DNA from 3 places in the Citrobacter sp. CFNIH10 genome. Region 2 is predicted to be linked to each of the others. Evidence: predicted binding sites of a transcription regulator. Region 2 holds the regulator's gene; each other region holds the start of a gene.
What was found. Region 2 encodes Fur, which represses iron uptake genes when iron is present. Its sites were predicted from a motif close to ATAATAATGAGAACNACTATCAA; they were not measured.
Positions count from the first base shown of each region.

Region 1: sufA (Fe-S cluster assembly scaffold SufA) is a predicted target of Fur. The motif match lies at 2,210-2,232, and genes of this name have one in related genera.
Region 3: bfd (bacterioferritin-associated ferredoxin) is a predicted target of Fur. The motif match lies at 2,254-2,276, and genes of this name have one in related genera.

Region 1 covers NZ_CP026216.1:3,622,718-3,626,971, forward strand. Annotated here, with positions in the region: gene C2U53_RS21310 (Vmh family MBL fold metallo-hydrolase) at 1-799, opposite strand, end outside; gene C2U53_RS21315 (LysR family transcriptional regulator) at 923-1,798, shown strand; gene sufA (Fe-S cluster assembly scaffold SufA) at 2,323-2,640, shown strand; gene sufB (Fe-S cluster assembly protein SufB) at 2,649-4,136, shown strand; gene sufC (Fe-S cluster assembly ATPase SufC) at 4,146-4,254, shown strand, end outside.
Region 2 covers NZ_CP026216.1:2,821,501-2,825,754, forward strand. Annotated here, with positions in the region: gene tcuA (FAD-dependent tricarballylate dehydrogenase TcuA) at 1-931, opposite strand, end outside; gene tcuR (tricarballylate utilization LysR family transcriptional regulator TcuR) at 1,029-1,955, opposite strand; gene fur (ferric iron uptake transcriptional regulator) at 2,088-2,534, opposite strand; gene fldA (flavodoxin FldA) at 2,815-3,345, opposite strand; gene ybfE (LexA regulated protein) at 3,495-3,788, opposite strand; gene ybfF (esterase) at 3,917-4,254, opposite strand, start outside.
Region 3 covers NZ_CP026216.1:811,895-816,148, reverse strand. Annotated here, with positions in the region: gene fusA (elongation factor G) at 1-874, shown strand, start outside; gene tuf (elongation factor Tu) at 945-2,129, shown strand; gene bfd (bacterioferritin-associated ferredoxin) at 2,311-2,505, shown strand; gene bfr (bacterioferritin) at 2,578-3,054, shown strand; gene C2U53_RS07330 (A24 family peptidase) at 3,038-3,520, opposite strand; gene rpsJ (30S ribosomal protein S10) at 3,899-4,210, shown strand; gene rplC (50S ribosomal protein L3) at 4,243-4,254, shown strand, end outside.

The DNA.
Region 1 (4,254 bases), 800 kb from region 2:
CCTCTGCCAGTCCCGGCCACGCCGCTTTCATCGTTTTAATGACCCAGGGCGAACCTTGCTTCGCCGCCAGCGCCTGTTCGAACGATTGCAGATAATCCTGCGTGAAGCGGATGGCCCGATCGCCTTCAGGGCGCTCACCAAGGTAATGACCCGGAATAACCTGTGCAGGCTTTAGACTATCCATTTCAGTCAGAACATGACGCCATGATGCGCGTTGCGCTGGTGTCTGGGTGTCAGCGGTCCAGACGTGAATGCCTGACGCCACGCCCGTGCCGCCGAGAATGGTCCGGTTCGCTGGCACCCAAACATAGGCCGCGTAATCACTGGGATGACGCAGTTCCAGCGTTTCACCATCGATGCGAAAACGCGTTTCTGTGGTTGCCTGCGGGACGGTCAGCGCCGTTGGCGCACCCTCTTTCATCTGGGGTCCCCAGTACTGCAACTTAGCCTCTTTGGTGGCTCGAATATGCTCAACGACCCGTGGCGTGGCCAGTACCTTCGCGTCAGGAAAGGCTTTCACAATCGGCTGCAGGCCGAAATAGAAATCCGGATCGCCGGAGGTAATCACGATGGCTTTCAGCGTCTTGCCACGGGATTTAATCATCTCCACCAGCTTTCCACCGTCTTTAGTGCTGAACTGCGCATCAAACAATATCGCTTCCGTCGGACCGGATACTAACGTTGAGGAGACAGGGAAAATGGCGTTCTCCTGCGGGTTATAGACGTCAAGTTGCAGCGGCGCGGCAAACAGGGGGGAGGCGACAGCAGGCAACAGCAGGGCCAGCAGTTTACTTTTCATGAGGAATAGCCTTATGCAGATGAAATGGTCTTGTGTGTGGTCTGTATTTTAAGGGAATTGAGATCTGTTAGAATTCCCGTATCAGAACATGCTGAGTTTCATAAAACGATCGGATGGGTGGCGATGGACAGAGTGATGGCGGCGACGGTATTCAATCATATCTGCGATTTAGGCAGTCTGAGTGCGGCGGCGCGGGCACTGGGTCTCTCCAGGCCGATGGTGAGCCGCTATCTTGATGAGATGGAGAAATGGGCCGGGGCGCGGCTGATTCATCGCACCTCGCGCAGGCTGACAATTACCCCCGCCGGGGAGGAGGCGCTGGTGAAGACGCGAACGCTGGCGCAACTCTCACAAGCGATTGGCGCGGCGTCGGCGGCAGACATTCCCAGCGGAACGCTACGCGTCGCCTGCGCGCACTTTACGGCAATGCATATTCTCGCCCCGATGCTGCCGGGATTTTTAGCGCGTTATCCCGAACTGCGCATTGAAGTTGAGATAAACAATCAGCCAGTTAGTCTGGTCGGTGAACGTATTGATGTCGCCATTCGCATTACCGATAACCCGGAGCCTGGCGCGATTGCCCGCCGGCTTGGCGATTGCGAATCGGTTCTCTGCGCATCAGAGGCGTATTTGCGTCAGCACGGCACCCCACAGACGCTGGAGGATCTCACTCAGCATAACTGTCTGTATTACAGTGGGTTTGCAGGAAAATCGTGGCACTTTCTCAACGAGCAGGGCGAGGCGGTCTCGGTGGCGATCAAGGGGAATTTGAGTGCCGGGATCTCGTCTTTACTTTGTGAATCCGCGCTGGCAGGCATGGGGATAGCGCTGGTGCCGGAAAAGGAAGCGCGTGACGGACTGGCTCAGGGACGACTGGTTCGCCTGCTACCAACCTTGCAACCCCGACGCCTTGCCGTGTACGGCCTGTATCTTTCCCGTGAACATCAGCCCGCCGGGCTTCGGTTGTTTCTGGAGGCGATCCAGACCGCCATGCCGTAAAATCCATGAATTGATCTGACGTATAAAACAGCAGATAGCAATTTGTGTTAAAAATGACCTTTGCCGATATGAGACTATTCTTATCGCCCCTTCAAGAGCTAAGCCATCATGAGTGCCGGAGATAAGCGCCGGATGGGGCCGGAACCCTTAGGGCTGTTACTGACAACCTTAAGGGTTTTGTTTTTCTGTGCTTTCACGCTTCTCACGTCATTCCTATCCCTGAAATAGTCATTTTCTATACATCTTTACTGTTTTGACCAGTCCGGTCGATGACAGACGATAAAGTCATTATTAATCAGTATATTGAACAAATTCATCCATTCCTTTTAACCCACGTGGCAGGGTCTATGCTTAATAAAAGCGGTCAAAACAGGTGAAACACCGTAATGCCCCTGCTGTTGAGGGGTTGAAGTGAGAATCGTTATCACTAACATGGTGTTATAGCCTGATGGCTCACTATGCGAGGTAACCCTATGGAATTGCATTCAGGAACATTTAATCCGGACGATTTTGCCTAGCGCGGATTGACGCTAACCCCGGCGGCAGCGGCCCATATTCGCGAATTGGTCGCAAAGCAGCCGGGCATGCTGGGCGTGCGCCTGGGCGTTAAACAGACGGGATGCGCGGGTTTTGGCTATGTGCTGGATACCGTCAGCGATCCGGAAAAAGACGATCTGCTGTTTGAGGTTGAAGGCGCGAAGCTCTATGTCCCGTTACAGGCGATGCCGTTTATCGACGGCACGGAAGTGGATTACGTCCGTGAAGGATTAAACCAGTTATTCAAATTTCATAACCCGAAAGCCCAGAACGAATGCGGCTGTGGCGAAAGCTTTGGGGTATAGGCGGTACTATGTCTCGTAATACTGAAGCAACTGACGATGTCAAAACCTGGACCGGCGGCCCCCTGAATTATAAAGAGGGTTTCTTTACCCAACTGCAAACAGACGAGCTGGCGAAAGGGATCAACGAAGAGGTGGTGCGCGCCATTTCGGCCAAACGTAATGAACCGGAGTGGATGCTGGAGTTTCGCCTTAATGCGTACAGAGCGTGGGTCGACATGCCGGAGCCGCACTGGCTGAAGGCGCACTACGAGAAGCTGAATTATCAGGATTACAGCTACTATTCCGCGCCGTCGTGCGGGAATTGCGATGAGACCTGCGCCTCTGAGCCGGGGGCGGTCCAGCAAACCGGGGCAAACGCCTTTCTCAGCAAAGAAGTTGAGGCCGCGTTTGAACAACTTGGCGTACCGGTACGCGAAGGCCGTGAAGTCGCGGTGGATGCCATTTTTGACTCCGTCTCTGTTGCCACCACTTATCGTGAAAAACTGGCGGAGCAGGGGATCATTTTCTGCTCCTTTGGTGAGGCGATACACGATCATCCCGAACTGGTGAAACAGTATCTTGGCACCGTCGTGCCCGGCAACGATAACTTCTTCGCCGCGTTGAATGCCGCAGTCGCCTCTGATGGCACTTTTATCTATGTGCCGAAAGGCGTGCGCTGCCCGATGGAGCTTTCAACCTATTTTCGCATTAACGCCGAAAAGACCGGGCAGTTTGAACGCACGATCCTGGTAGCGGATGAAGGCAGCTATGTAAGCTATATCGAAGGCTGTTCTGCACCAGTGCGCGACAGCTATCAGCTGCACGCGGCGGTCGTGGAAGTCATCATCCATAAAGACGCCGAGGTGAAATACTCCACCGTCCAGAACTGGTTCCCTGGCGATAACAACACCGGCGGCATTCTGAACTTCGTCACCAAACGCGCGTTGTGTGAGGGCGAGAACAGCAAAATGTCCTGGACCCAGTCGGAAACGGGGTCAGCCATCACCTGGAAATACCCCAGCTGTATTCTGCGCGGCGACAACTCGATCGGCGAATTTTATTCGGTGGCGTTAACCAGCGGTCATCAGCAGGCGGACACCGGTACCAAGATGATCCACATCGGCAAGAACACCCGCTCGACCATTATTTCGAAGGGGATTTCCGCCGGACACAGCCAGAACAGCTACCGCGGACTGGTCAAAATTATGCCGACCGCCACCAATGCCCGTAACTTTACCCAGTGCGACTCGATGCTGATTGGCGCCGACTGCGGAGCGCATACCTTCCCGTATGTTGAATGCCGCAACAACAGCGCGCAGCTGGAGCACGAAGCGACCACCTCACGGATTGGTGAAGATCAGCTGTTCTATTGTCTGCAGCGCGGTATCAGCGAAGAAGATGCGATCTCAATGATCGTCAACGGGTTCTGTAAAGACGTGTTCTCCGAGTTGCCGCTGGAGTTTGCCGTCGAAGCACAAAAACTTTTAGCCATTAGCCTTGAACACAGCGTCGGTTAAGGAAGAAACATGTTAACGATTAAAGATTTACAGGTCAGTGTGGAAGAAAAAGCCATCCTGCGTGGGTTGAACCTTGAGGTTCGTCCGGGGGAAGTGCATGCCATTATGGGACCGAACG
Region 2 (4,254 bases):
GACCGATCGCTTTGCTGTCGATAATGGAGTAGCCAATCTGCCCCGGCTGGTGGGCAACCAGACGCCCCCAGATGGCATAGCGTTTCGGCCAGAAATCTTCGCCTTCATCGTAAAAGCGCTCCGCGTCCCGGTTGACTACCACACCCAGTGAGACGCAATCCACGCGGGTACAAATGCCGCCGTCGTACAACGGGGCCCGGGCATCAATTGCCACACAGTGGGACTGAGACGGATCGCCGATAATGTCAGCACCGGCATCGATCATAAATTTGAGCAAGACGCCCTGATTAAAGCGGGTGCCGCGAATGAGGAAGTTATCGGCTGGCCATTCGCCACGAGCGTTCTCTCCCCAGGCGTCGCGCAGCCATTCGCGGTTGGATTCAAATCCACCGGCGGCGAGTACGCAGGCTTTCGCCTCAATGCGCTCGTGGCCTGCCAGGGCTGCGATGAATTCGCCGTTGTGCAATTCAAGTGCCTGTACCGGCGTGTTGTAGCGAATCTGTACCCCCAGCTTTTCTGCGCTGCGGTAATAGGCGTTCACGAGGGCTTTACCGCCGCCCATGAAGAAGGCATTGGTACGCGCCACGTGCAGCGCGCCAGAGAGCGGAGGCTGAAAATTAACGCCGTGCTGACGCATCCAGTCGCGACACTGGGAAGAGGTCCGGATCACCAGTCGCGCCAACGCTTCATTGGTATTGCCTTCGGTGACACGCCAGAGATCCTGCCAGAACTCCTCTTCGGGATAACTCTCGACCAGCACATCCTGTGGCGCATCGTGCATACAGCGTAAATTGCGCGTGTGTTGGGAATTCCCGCCGCGCCATTCCCGGGGCGCAGCCTCTAACAGCAGCACGGAAGCTCCTGCCTCACGGGCGGTTAAGGCGGCACATAACGCGGCATTACCACCGCCAATCACCAGTACATCAACCATCGTCTACTCCATTACCATTTAACTATTTGTTAAATTTGTAATTGAAATGTATACGTGCTGATTGTATGGGCGCTATGACGAATAGCTAAAGAGGGGTTTAGGGAGCGTAAAGGGTTGCGCCCGGCCAATGACCGGTTTCAACGAGTTCACGCATGACTTTTGTGAGTATTACGCGGGCTGCAAGACCGGCAGGGGTGAGTTCATCGTCCGACAGACTGACCAGAAAATTGGGGCGGCTGAGGACAGGATTATGGACGCCGATCACTCTTAGCGCTTCCCTCTCAAGATGCGAAATGGCTGCACCGGGTTGCAGCGTGGCGCCGAGTCCGCTGCCAACGGCGCGCATCAGTAACGTCAGGCCGTCAATTTCCGTGGCAATATCGACCTTCAGTCCGTGTTCCTGACAGATGGCTTCCAGTCTGCCACGCAGGCCGTGTCCCTGGCTTGGCATGATCAGGGGAATATTCGCCAGTTGAGCAGGCGTTATGGTGTCATCCGGAATATCCGCCAGCAGCTCGTGTGTGCCAATCAGAAACAGGCGCTCCTCAAGAACCGGTCTGGCGCTCCAGCGCAGGATCTTCTCTTTTTGAAACACGACCGCCAGATCAATCTGGCGCGTGTTGATCATCCGTTCCAGATTACCCGACAGGCTTTCCACCACATGCAGGCGAACGTCGGCGTAATATTCCCGCATGGCATGAATAAACGGTATTCCCAGGATGGAGGCGGTGCTGGGGGCCATGCCGACGCTGACGTGTCCCGAAAGACGCGCCTCGCGAGCGGCCAGGATCGCATCATCGGCGTGGCGTAGCGCCAGTTGTGCCTGCGAGTAAAAGGCCAGACCGGCGTTAGTGGGCGTGACGCCGCGCGAGGTTCGCTGCAACAGGCGGATCGCGAGTTCGTTTTCCAGCCGCGTCATCTGCTGGCTCAGGGCGGACACGCCGATGTCGAGATCGAGCGCCGCGCTGCCCATACTGCCGGTTTCTACAATACGGACAAAGTAACGTAGCTGGCGAAGTTCCATTTCGATTCTCCGGACGAAGCAGGGTGATATATTTTACATTAAAGCAACATGCAGGCAGAAGAAAGCGCTGAGTAGGGAATGGCAGGCATAAAAAAAGCCAACCGGCAGGTTGGCTTTTCAGAATAATGCAGATTATTTCGCGTCATGCGCGTGTTCGTTTTCGCGGCAATCGCCTTCAGCGCAGTGGCCATAGAGGTAGAGGCTATGGTTCGTCAGACGAATGCCATGCTTCGACGCGATCTCACGCTGGCGCGCTTCAATAGACTCATCGCTAAATTCGATCACTTTGCCGCAATCAAGGCAAATCAGGTGATCGTGATGATGCTGCTGGGTCAGCTCGAAAACGGATTTGCCGCCTTCAAAATTGTGGCGGGTTACGATACCGGCGTCATCAAACTGGTTCAGCACGCGATACACGGTCGCCAGACCAATTTCTTCACCCATGTCGATCAGTCGTTTGTATAAATCTTCCGCACTGACGTGATGGTTATCCGGTCCCTGAAGAACTTCCAGAATCTTTAAACGTGGAAGCGTTACTTTCAGGCCAGCCTTCTTTAATGCGGTATTGTTGTCAGTCATGCGGAATCTGTCCTGTTGCTAAACGATTCACTTCATACAAGAAGTGACAGAAATTGCACTCGGGATAATGCGTTTCATTATAGGACTGCCGTGTCTAAATGAAAACTGCAAGCCTCTGGCAAATGTTAATAAATAGTCGGTATTGCCTGGAAATGAGAGCGCCACCTAAAAACTCCCGCACATTGTACAGGGATGGGCAAGAAAGTTACAAATTTGTAGCAATTATTTTGATTGGTTCTGTCTATTGATGCGGCGCAAACCTTGTCTGCGCCGCCGTACATCAGGCGTTGATGATCTCATCAAGGTGCAATTCTTCAGAGATCTGCTTCACCCATTTTTCCACGCGCTCGGCGGTCAGTTCCGGCTGACGGTCTTCGTCAATCGCCAGACCGACAAAATGGTCATCATCCGCCAGACCTTTGGAGGCTTCAAAATGATAGCCAGCGGTCGGCCAGTGACCCACGATGGTTGCACCGCGCGGCTCAATGATATCGCGGATTGTGCCTAACGCGTCGCAGAAGTATTCTGCATAATCTTCCTGATCGCCACAGCCGAACAGTGCGACCAGTTTGCCGTTAAAATCGATGTCTTCGAGGGTAGGGAAGAAGTCGTCCCAGTCACACTGCGCTTCACCGTAGTACCAGGTTGGGATGCCAAGCAGCAGAATGTCATAACTTTCGAGATCTTCCTTGCTGCTTTTTGCAATGTCATGCACATCGGCAACGTCTTTACCAAGCTGTTTTTGAATCATTTTTGCGATATTTTCGGTATTCCCGGTGTCGCTGCCGAAAAAGATGCCAGTGATTGCCATGAGTAAAGTAACCTCTTGAAACTTATTGAAATGGTGGTGGCGAATTGCCCACAGATAAGGGCAATCATAGCAGAACAGTCAGGTATGCGGAAATAGCAAACGCATACGAGTGCACTCCATGCTACACGAAAGTGGGAGAGAGGATAATTTCAGGCGAGATCCTGGCCGCGTAGCGTTGCCAGTTGGGCCATCAATATCTCTTCGATCAGTTCACTGCGGCTCATCTCTCGGGATTCCGCCAGCTCATTCAACGCGTCAACAGCTTCTGCGTTGAGTTTGAGTTCGACACGCTTAAGACCGCGAACTTTGTCGCGTTTGAGTTGATTACGCTTATTAATGCGCAGCTGTTCATCGCGTGAAAGCGGATTGGTTTTCGGTCGTCCCGGGCGACGCTCGTGCGCGAACAGATCTAGTGTCGTACGGTCCGTTTGTTCTTTGGCCATGATATTGGTGACTTCGGGGAAACAATCAGCCAGGCCTCTGCCCGGATGGATAGCGCGCCATCATACATCAGCGAATGAGGCGCGCCAACGTTCACACGCGTAATCGCGCACGGACGCTGAGTTTTTAATCAGTTAGCTGTTTCATTAAGATAACGACGGATGGCGCGCAACACCGCCTCCGGTTTTTCGGCATGCACCCAGTGACCGGCCCCGGCAATCACATGCGCACGTGCTTGCGGAAACTGTGCCAGTAAATCGTCGCGATACGCCTCGGTGACGTATGGGGAGTTGCCGCCGGGGATAAACAGCGCCGGATGATTCCAGGCGGGTATTGTCTCCCAGCCGACGATATGCGGATATTGTTCCCACAGTACCGGCACGTTGAAGCGCCACTCGCCGTCAACATACGATTTCAGCAAAAATTGAATCACGCCTTCTTCATTAAGATGTTCGCGCATGACCGCTG
Region 3 (4,254 bases), 2.0 Mb from region 2:
GGTAATCTCCATCGCCGTAGAACCGAAAACCAAAGCTGACCAGGAAAAAATGGGTCTGGCTCTGGGCCGTCTGGCTAAAGAAGACCCGTCATTCCGCGTATGGACTGACGAAGAATCTAACCAGACCATTATCGCCGGTATGGGTGAACTGCACCTCGACATCATCGTTGACCGTATGAAGCGTGAATTCAACGTTGAAGCGAACGTCGGTAAACCTCAGGTTGCTTACCGCGAAGCGATTCGTGCGAAAGTTACCGATATCGAAGGTAAACACGCCAAGCAGTCTGGTGGTCGCGGTCAGTATGGTCATGTTGTTATCGACATGTACCCGCTGGAGCCGGGTTCTAACCCGAAAGGCTACGAGTTCATCAACGACATTAAAGGTGGTGTAATCCCTGGCGAATACATCCCTGCCGTTGATAAAGGTATCCAGGAGCAGCTGAAAGCCGGTCCGCTGGCAGGTTACCCGGTTGTTGATATGGGTGTTCGTCTGCACTTCGGTTCTTACCATGACGTTGACTCCTCTGAACTGGCGTTTAAACTGGCTGCGTCTATTGCCTTTAAAGAAGGCTTTAAGAAAGCTAAACCAGTTCTGCTTGAGCCAATCATGAAGGTTGAGGTAGAAACGCCGGAAGAAAACACCGGTGATGTTATCGGTGACTTGAGCCGTCGTCGCGGTATGCTGCGCGGTCAGGAATCCGAAGTCACTGGCGTTAAGATCCACGCTGAAGTTCCGCTGTCTGAAATGTTCGGATATGCAACTCAGCTGCGTTCTCTGACCAAAGGTCGCGCATCATACACTATGGAATTCCTGAAGTATGATGATGCACCGAACAACGTTGCTCAGGCCGTAATCGAAGCCCGTGGTAAATAATCCACAGGATTAAAACCTAAGTCCCGTGCTCTCTCCACAAGGGGAGAGCGCTATAGTAAGGAATATAGCCGTGTCTAAAGAAAAATTTGAACGTACAAAACCGCACGTTAACGTCGGCACCATCGGCCACGTTGACCACGGTAAAACTACCCTGACTGCTGCAATCACTACCGTACTGGCTAAAACCTACGGCGGTGCTGCTCGTGCATTCGACCAGATCGATAACGCGCCGGAAGAAAAAGCTCGTGGTATCACCATCAACACTTCTCACGTTGAATATGACACCCCGACTCGCCACTACGCACACGTAGACTGCCCGGGCCACGCCGACTATGTTAAAAACATGATCACCGGTGCTGCGCAGATGGACGGCGCGATCCTGGTTGTTGCTGCGACTGACGGCCCGATGCCGCAGACTCGTGAGCACATCCTGCTGGGTCGTCAGGTAGGCGTTCCGTACATCATCGTGTTCCTGAACAAATGCGACATGGTTGATGACGAAGAGCTGCTGGAACTGGTAGAAATGGAAGTTCGTGAACTTCTGTCTCAGTACGATTTCCCGGGCGACGACACCCCGATCGTTCGTGGTTCTGCTCTGAAAGCGCTGGAAGGCGACGCAGAGTGGGAAGCGAAAATCATCGAACTGGCTGGCTTCCTGGATTCTTACATCCCGGAACCAGAGCGTGCGATTGACAAGCCGTTCCTGCTGCCGATCGAAGACGTATTCTCCATCTCCGGTCGTGGTACCGTTGTTACCGGTCGTGTAGAACGCGGTATCATCAAAGTGGGCGAAGAAGTTGAAATCGTTGGTATCAAAGAGACTGCGAAGTCTACCTGTACTGGCGTTGAAATGTTCCGCAAACTGCTGGACGAAGGCCGTGCGGGTGAGAACGTTGGTGTTCTGCTGCGTGGTATCAAACGTGAAGAAATCGAACGTGGTCAGGTACTGGCTAAGCCGGGTTCCATCAAGCCGCACACCAAATTCGAATCTGAAGTGTACATCCTGTCCAAAGACGAAGGCGGCCGTCATACTCCGTTCTTCAAAGGCTACCGTCCGCAGTTCTACTTCCGTACAACTGACGTGACTGGCACCATCGAACTGCCGGAAGGCGTTGAGATGGTAATGCCGGGCGACAACATCAAAATGGTTGTTACCCTGATCCACCCGATCGCGATGGACGACGGTCTGCGTTTCGCAATCCGTGAAGGCGGCCGTACTGTAGGTGCGGGCGTTGTTGCTAAAGTAATGAGCTAATAATTACTCATTAGTTCTGCACTTAAAAAGGGCGCTTCGGCGCCCTTTTTGCTGCCCGTTATTTGTCTTGTCACATTTCTTCGCAATTATAACTCCGCTCCCGTTACGTAGAGATAATTGTGCTATTGTAATTATAACTATTCTCATTTACACTTTGCGCAGAAATTGAACGGGAGCGATCATGTACGTTTGTTTGTGTAATGGTGTAAGTGATAAAAATATTCGCCAGGCGGTACGTCAGTTTCATCCTCAATCCTTCCAGCAGTTACGCAAGTTTATTCCTGTGGGAAATCAATGCGGTAAATGCGTTCGTGCGGCACGCGAAGTCATGCAGGATGAATTAATGCAAATGCCAGAATTTAAAGAGATCGCCTGAGTCACACTCTTTTTTTTGACATCCCTGTAGCCCCATCTATGCTCTGGAGAGTGGAAGCGGAGGGACAATAAAATGAAAGGTGATGTTAAAATCATAAATTATCTCAATAAACTATTGGGAAATGAGCTTGTCGCGATCAACCAGTATTTTCTCCATGCACGTATGTTCAAAAATTGGGGCCTGACTCGCCTCAATGAGATCGAGTACCATGAATCCATCGATGAAATGAAACACGCGGATAAATATATTGAGCGTATTTTGTTTCTGGAGGGGATCCCGAACCTACAGGATCTCGGCAAATTGGGGATTGGCGAAGATGTCGAAGAGATGCTGCAGTCCGATCTTCGGTTAGAGCTCGAAGGGGCGAAAAACTTACGTGAAGCTATCGCCTATGCCGATACCGTTCATGATTATGTCAGCCGGGATATGATGATCGAAATCCTTGCGGATGAAGAAGGACATATCGACTGGCTGGAGACAGAACTGGATCTCATCTCGAAAATTGGCCTGCAAAATTATCTGCAGTCGCAAATCAAAGTGACCAGCTAATCGCCCCTGAGGTGAGACGACAATATCCGGTGATGAAACCCGCAGCTGCCAGAAATGGCCCAAAAGGCAGCGGGTTTTTTAATGCCGATTTTCCATGCACTATCCCCACAACCACGATACCGAAACACCCCAGTAGCGCCGCCCAAAAGACTAATGAAGGCAAAAACATCCACCCATGCCAGGCACCTAGTGCGGCAAGGAATTTCACATCACCATAGCCGAGTCCTTCTCGCTTACGAAGCAGCCAATAACTCCAGTAGATAAAGGCAAAGCTGGCGTAACCCGCGACGGCGCCCCATACGGCATCGGCAAGTTGTGTCGGGATGATGCACAGGTGAAAGATGAATCCACCCCACAGCAACGGGCAGGTAAACCGGTCCGGCAGTCGTCTGCTGCGCATATCGCAGAAACTCAGAGTCAAAGACAATGCGGTATACAGCAGCAGAAAGGGTAGGGCAGCAGACATCGTGTCATCCTCCATCAACCATGGCGTTACTTTAAAGAAGGTTGATAAGGGAGCAAGGCGCTATTATGGGTATTGCGGGATGCTTTCCAGTAAATCTGCTGCGTTTCTTTCACAACATACAATCCCGGAACCCTGTTCGCATTACGCGCGAAGTGTTTAATATCTACGCGGCACTTGCTTCAGACTGATATTTGCGTATAATGCGCGGGCTTGTCTTAATTGACGGCAGGTTCGATCTGAACCTCGGATAGCCGATTTGGCTGTCTAACAATGCTCCCAATCGGGGAGCTACGTAAGAACGGTTACACTCTCCCATCAATCGTAATGGGTCTGAGGAGTAATCATTTTCGTTTATAAAATAATTGGAGCTCTGGTCTCATGCAGAACCAAAGAATCCGTATCCGCCTTAAAGCGTTTGATCATCGTCTGATCGATCAATCAACCGCGGAAATCGTCGAGACTGCTAAGCGCACTGGTGCGCAAGTCCGTGGTCCGATCCCGCTGCCGACCCGCAAAGAGCGTTTCACCGTTCTGATCTCTCCGCACGTCAACAAAGACGCGCGTGATCAGTACGAGATTCGTACTCACAAGCGTCTGGTTGACATCGTTGAGCCAACTGAAAAAACCGTTGATGCTCTGATGCGTCTGGACCTGGCTGCCGGTGTAGACGTGCAGATCAGCCTGGGTTAATCAGGTCATCGAGCGATTGAGAGGTTGATACAATGATTGGTTTA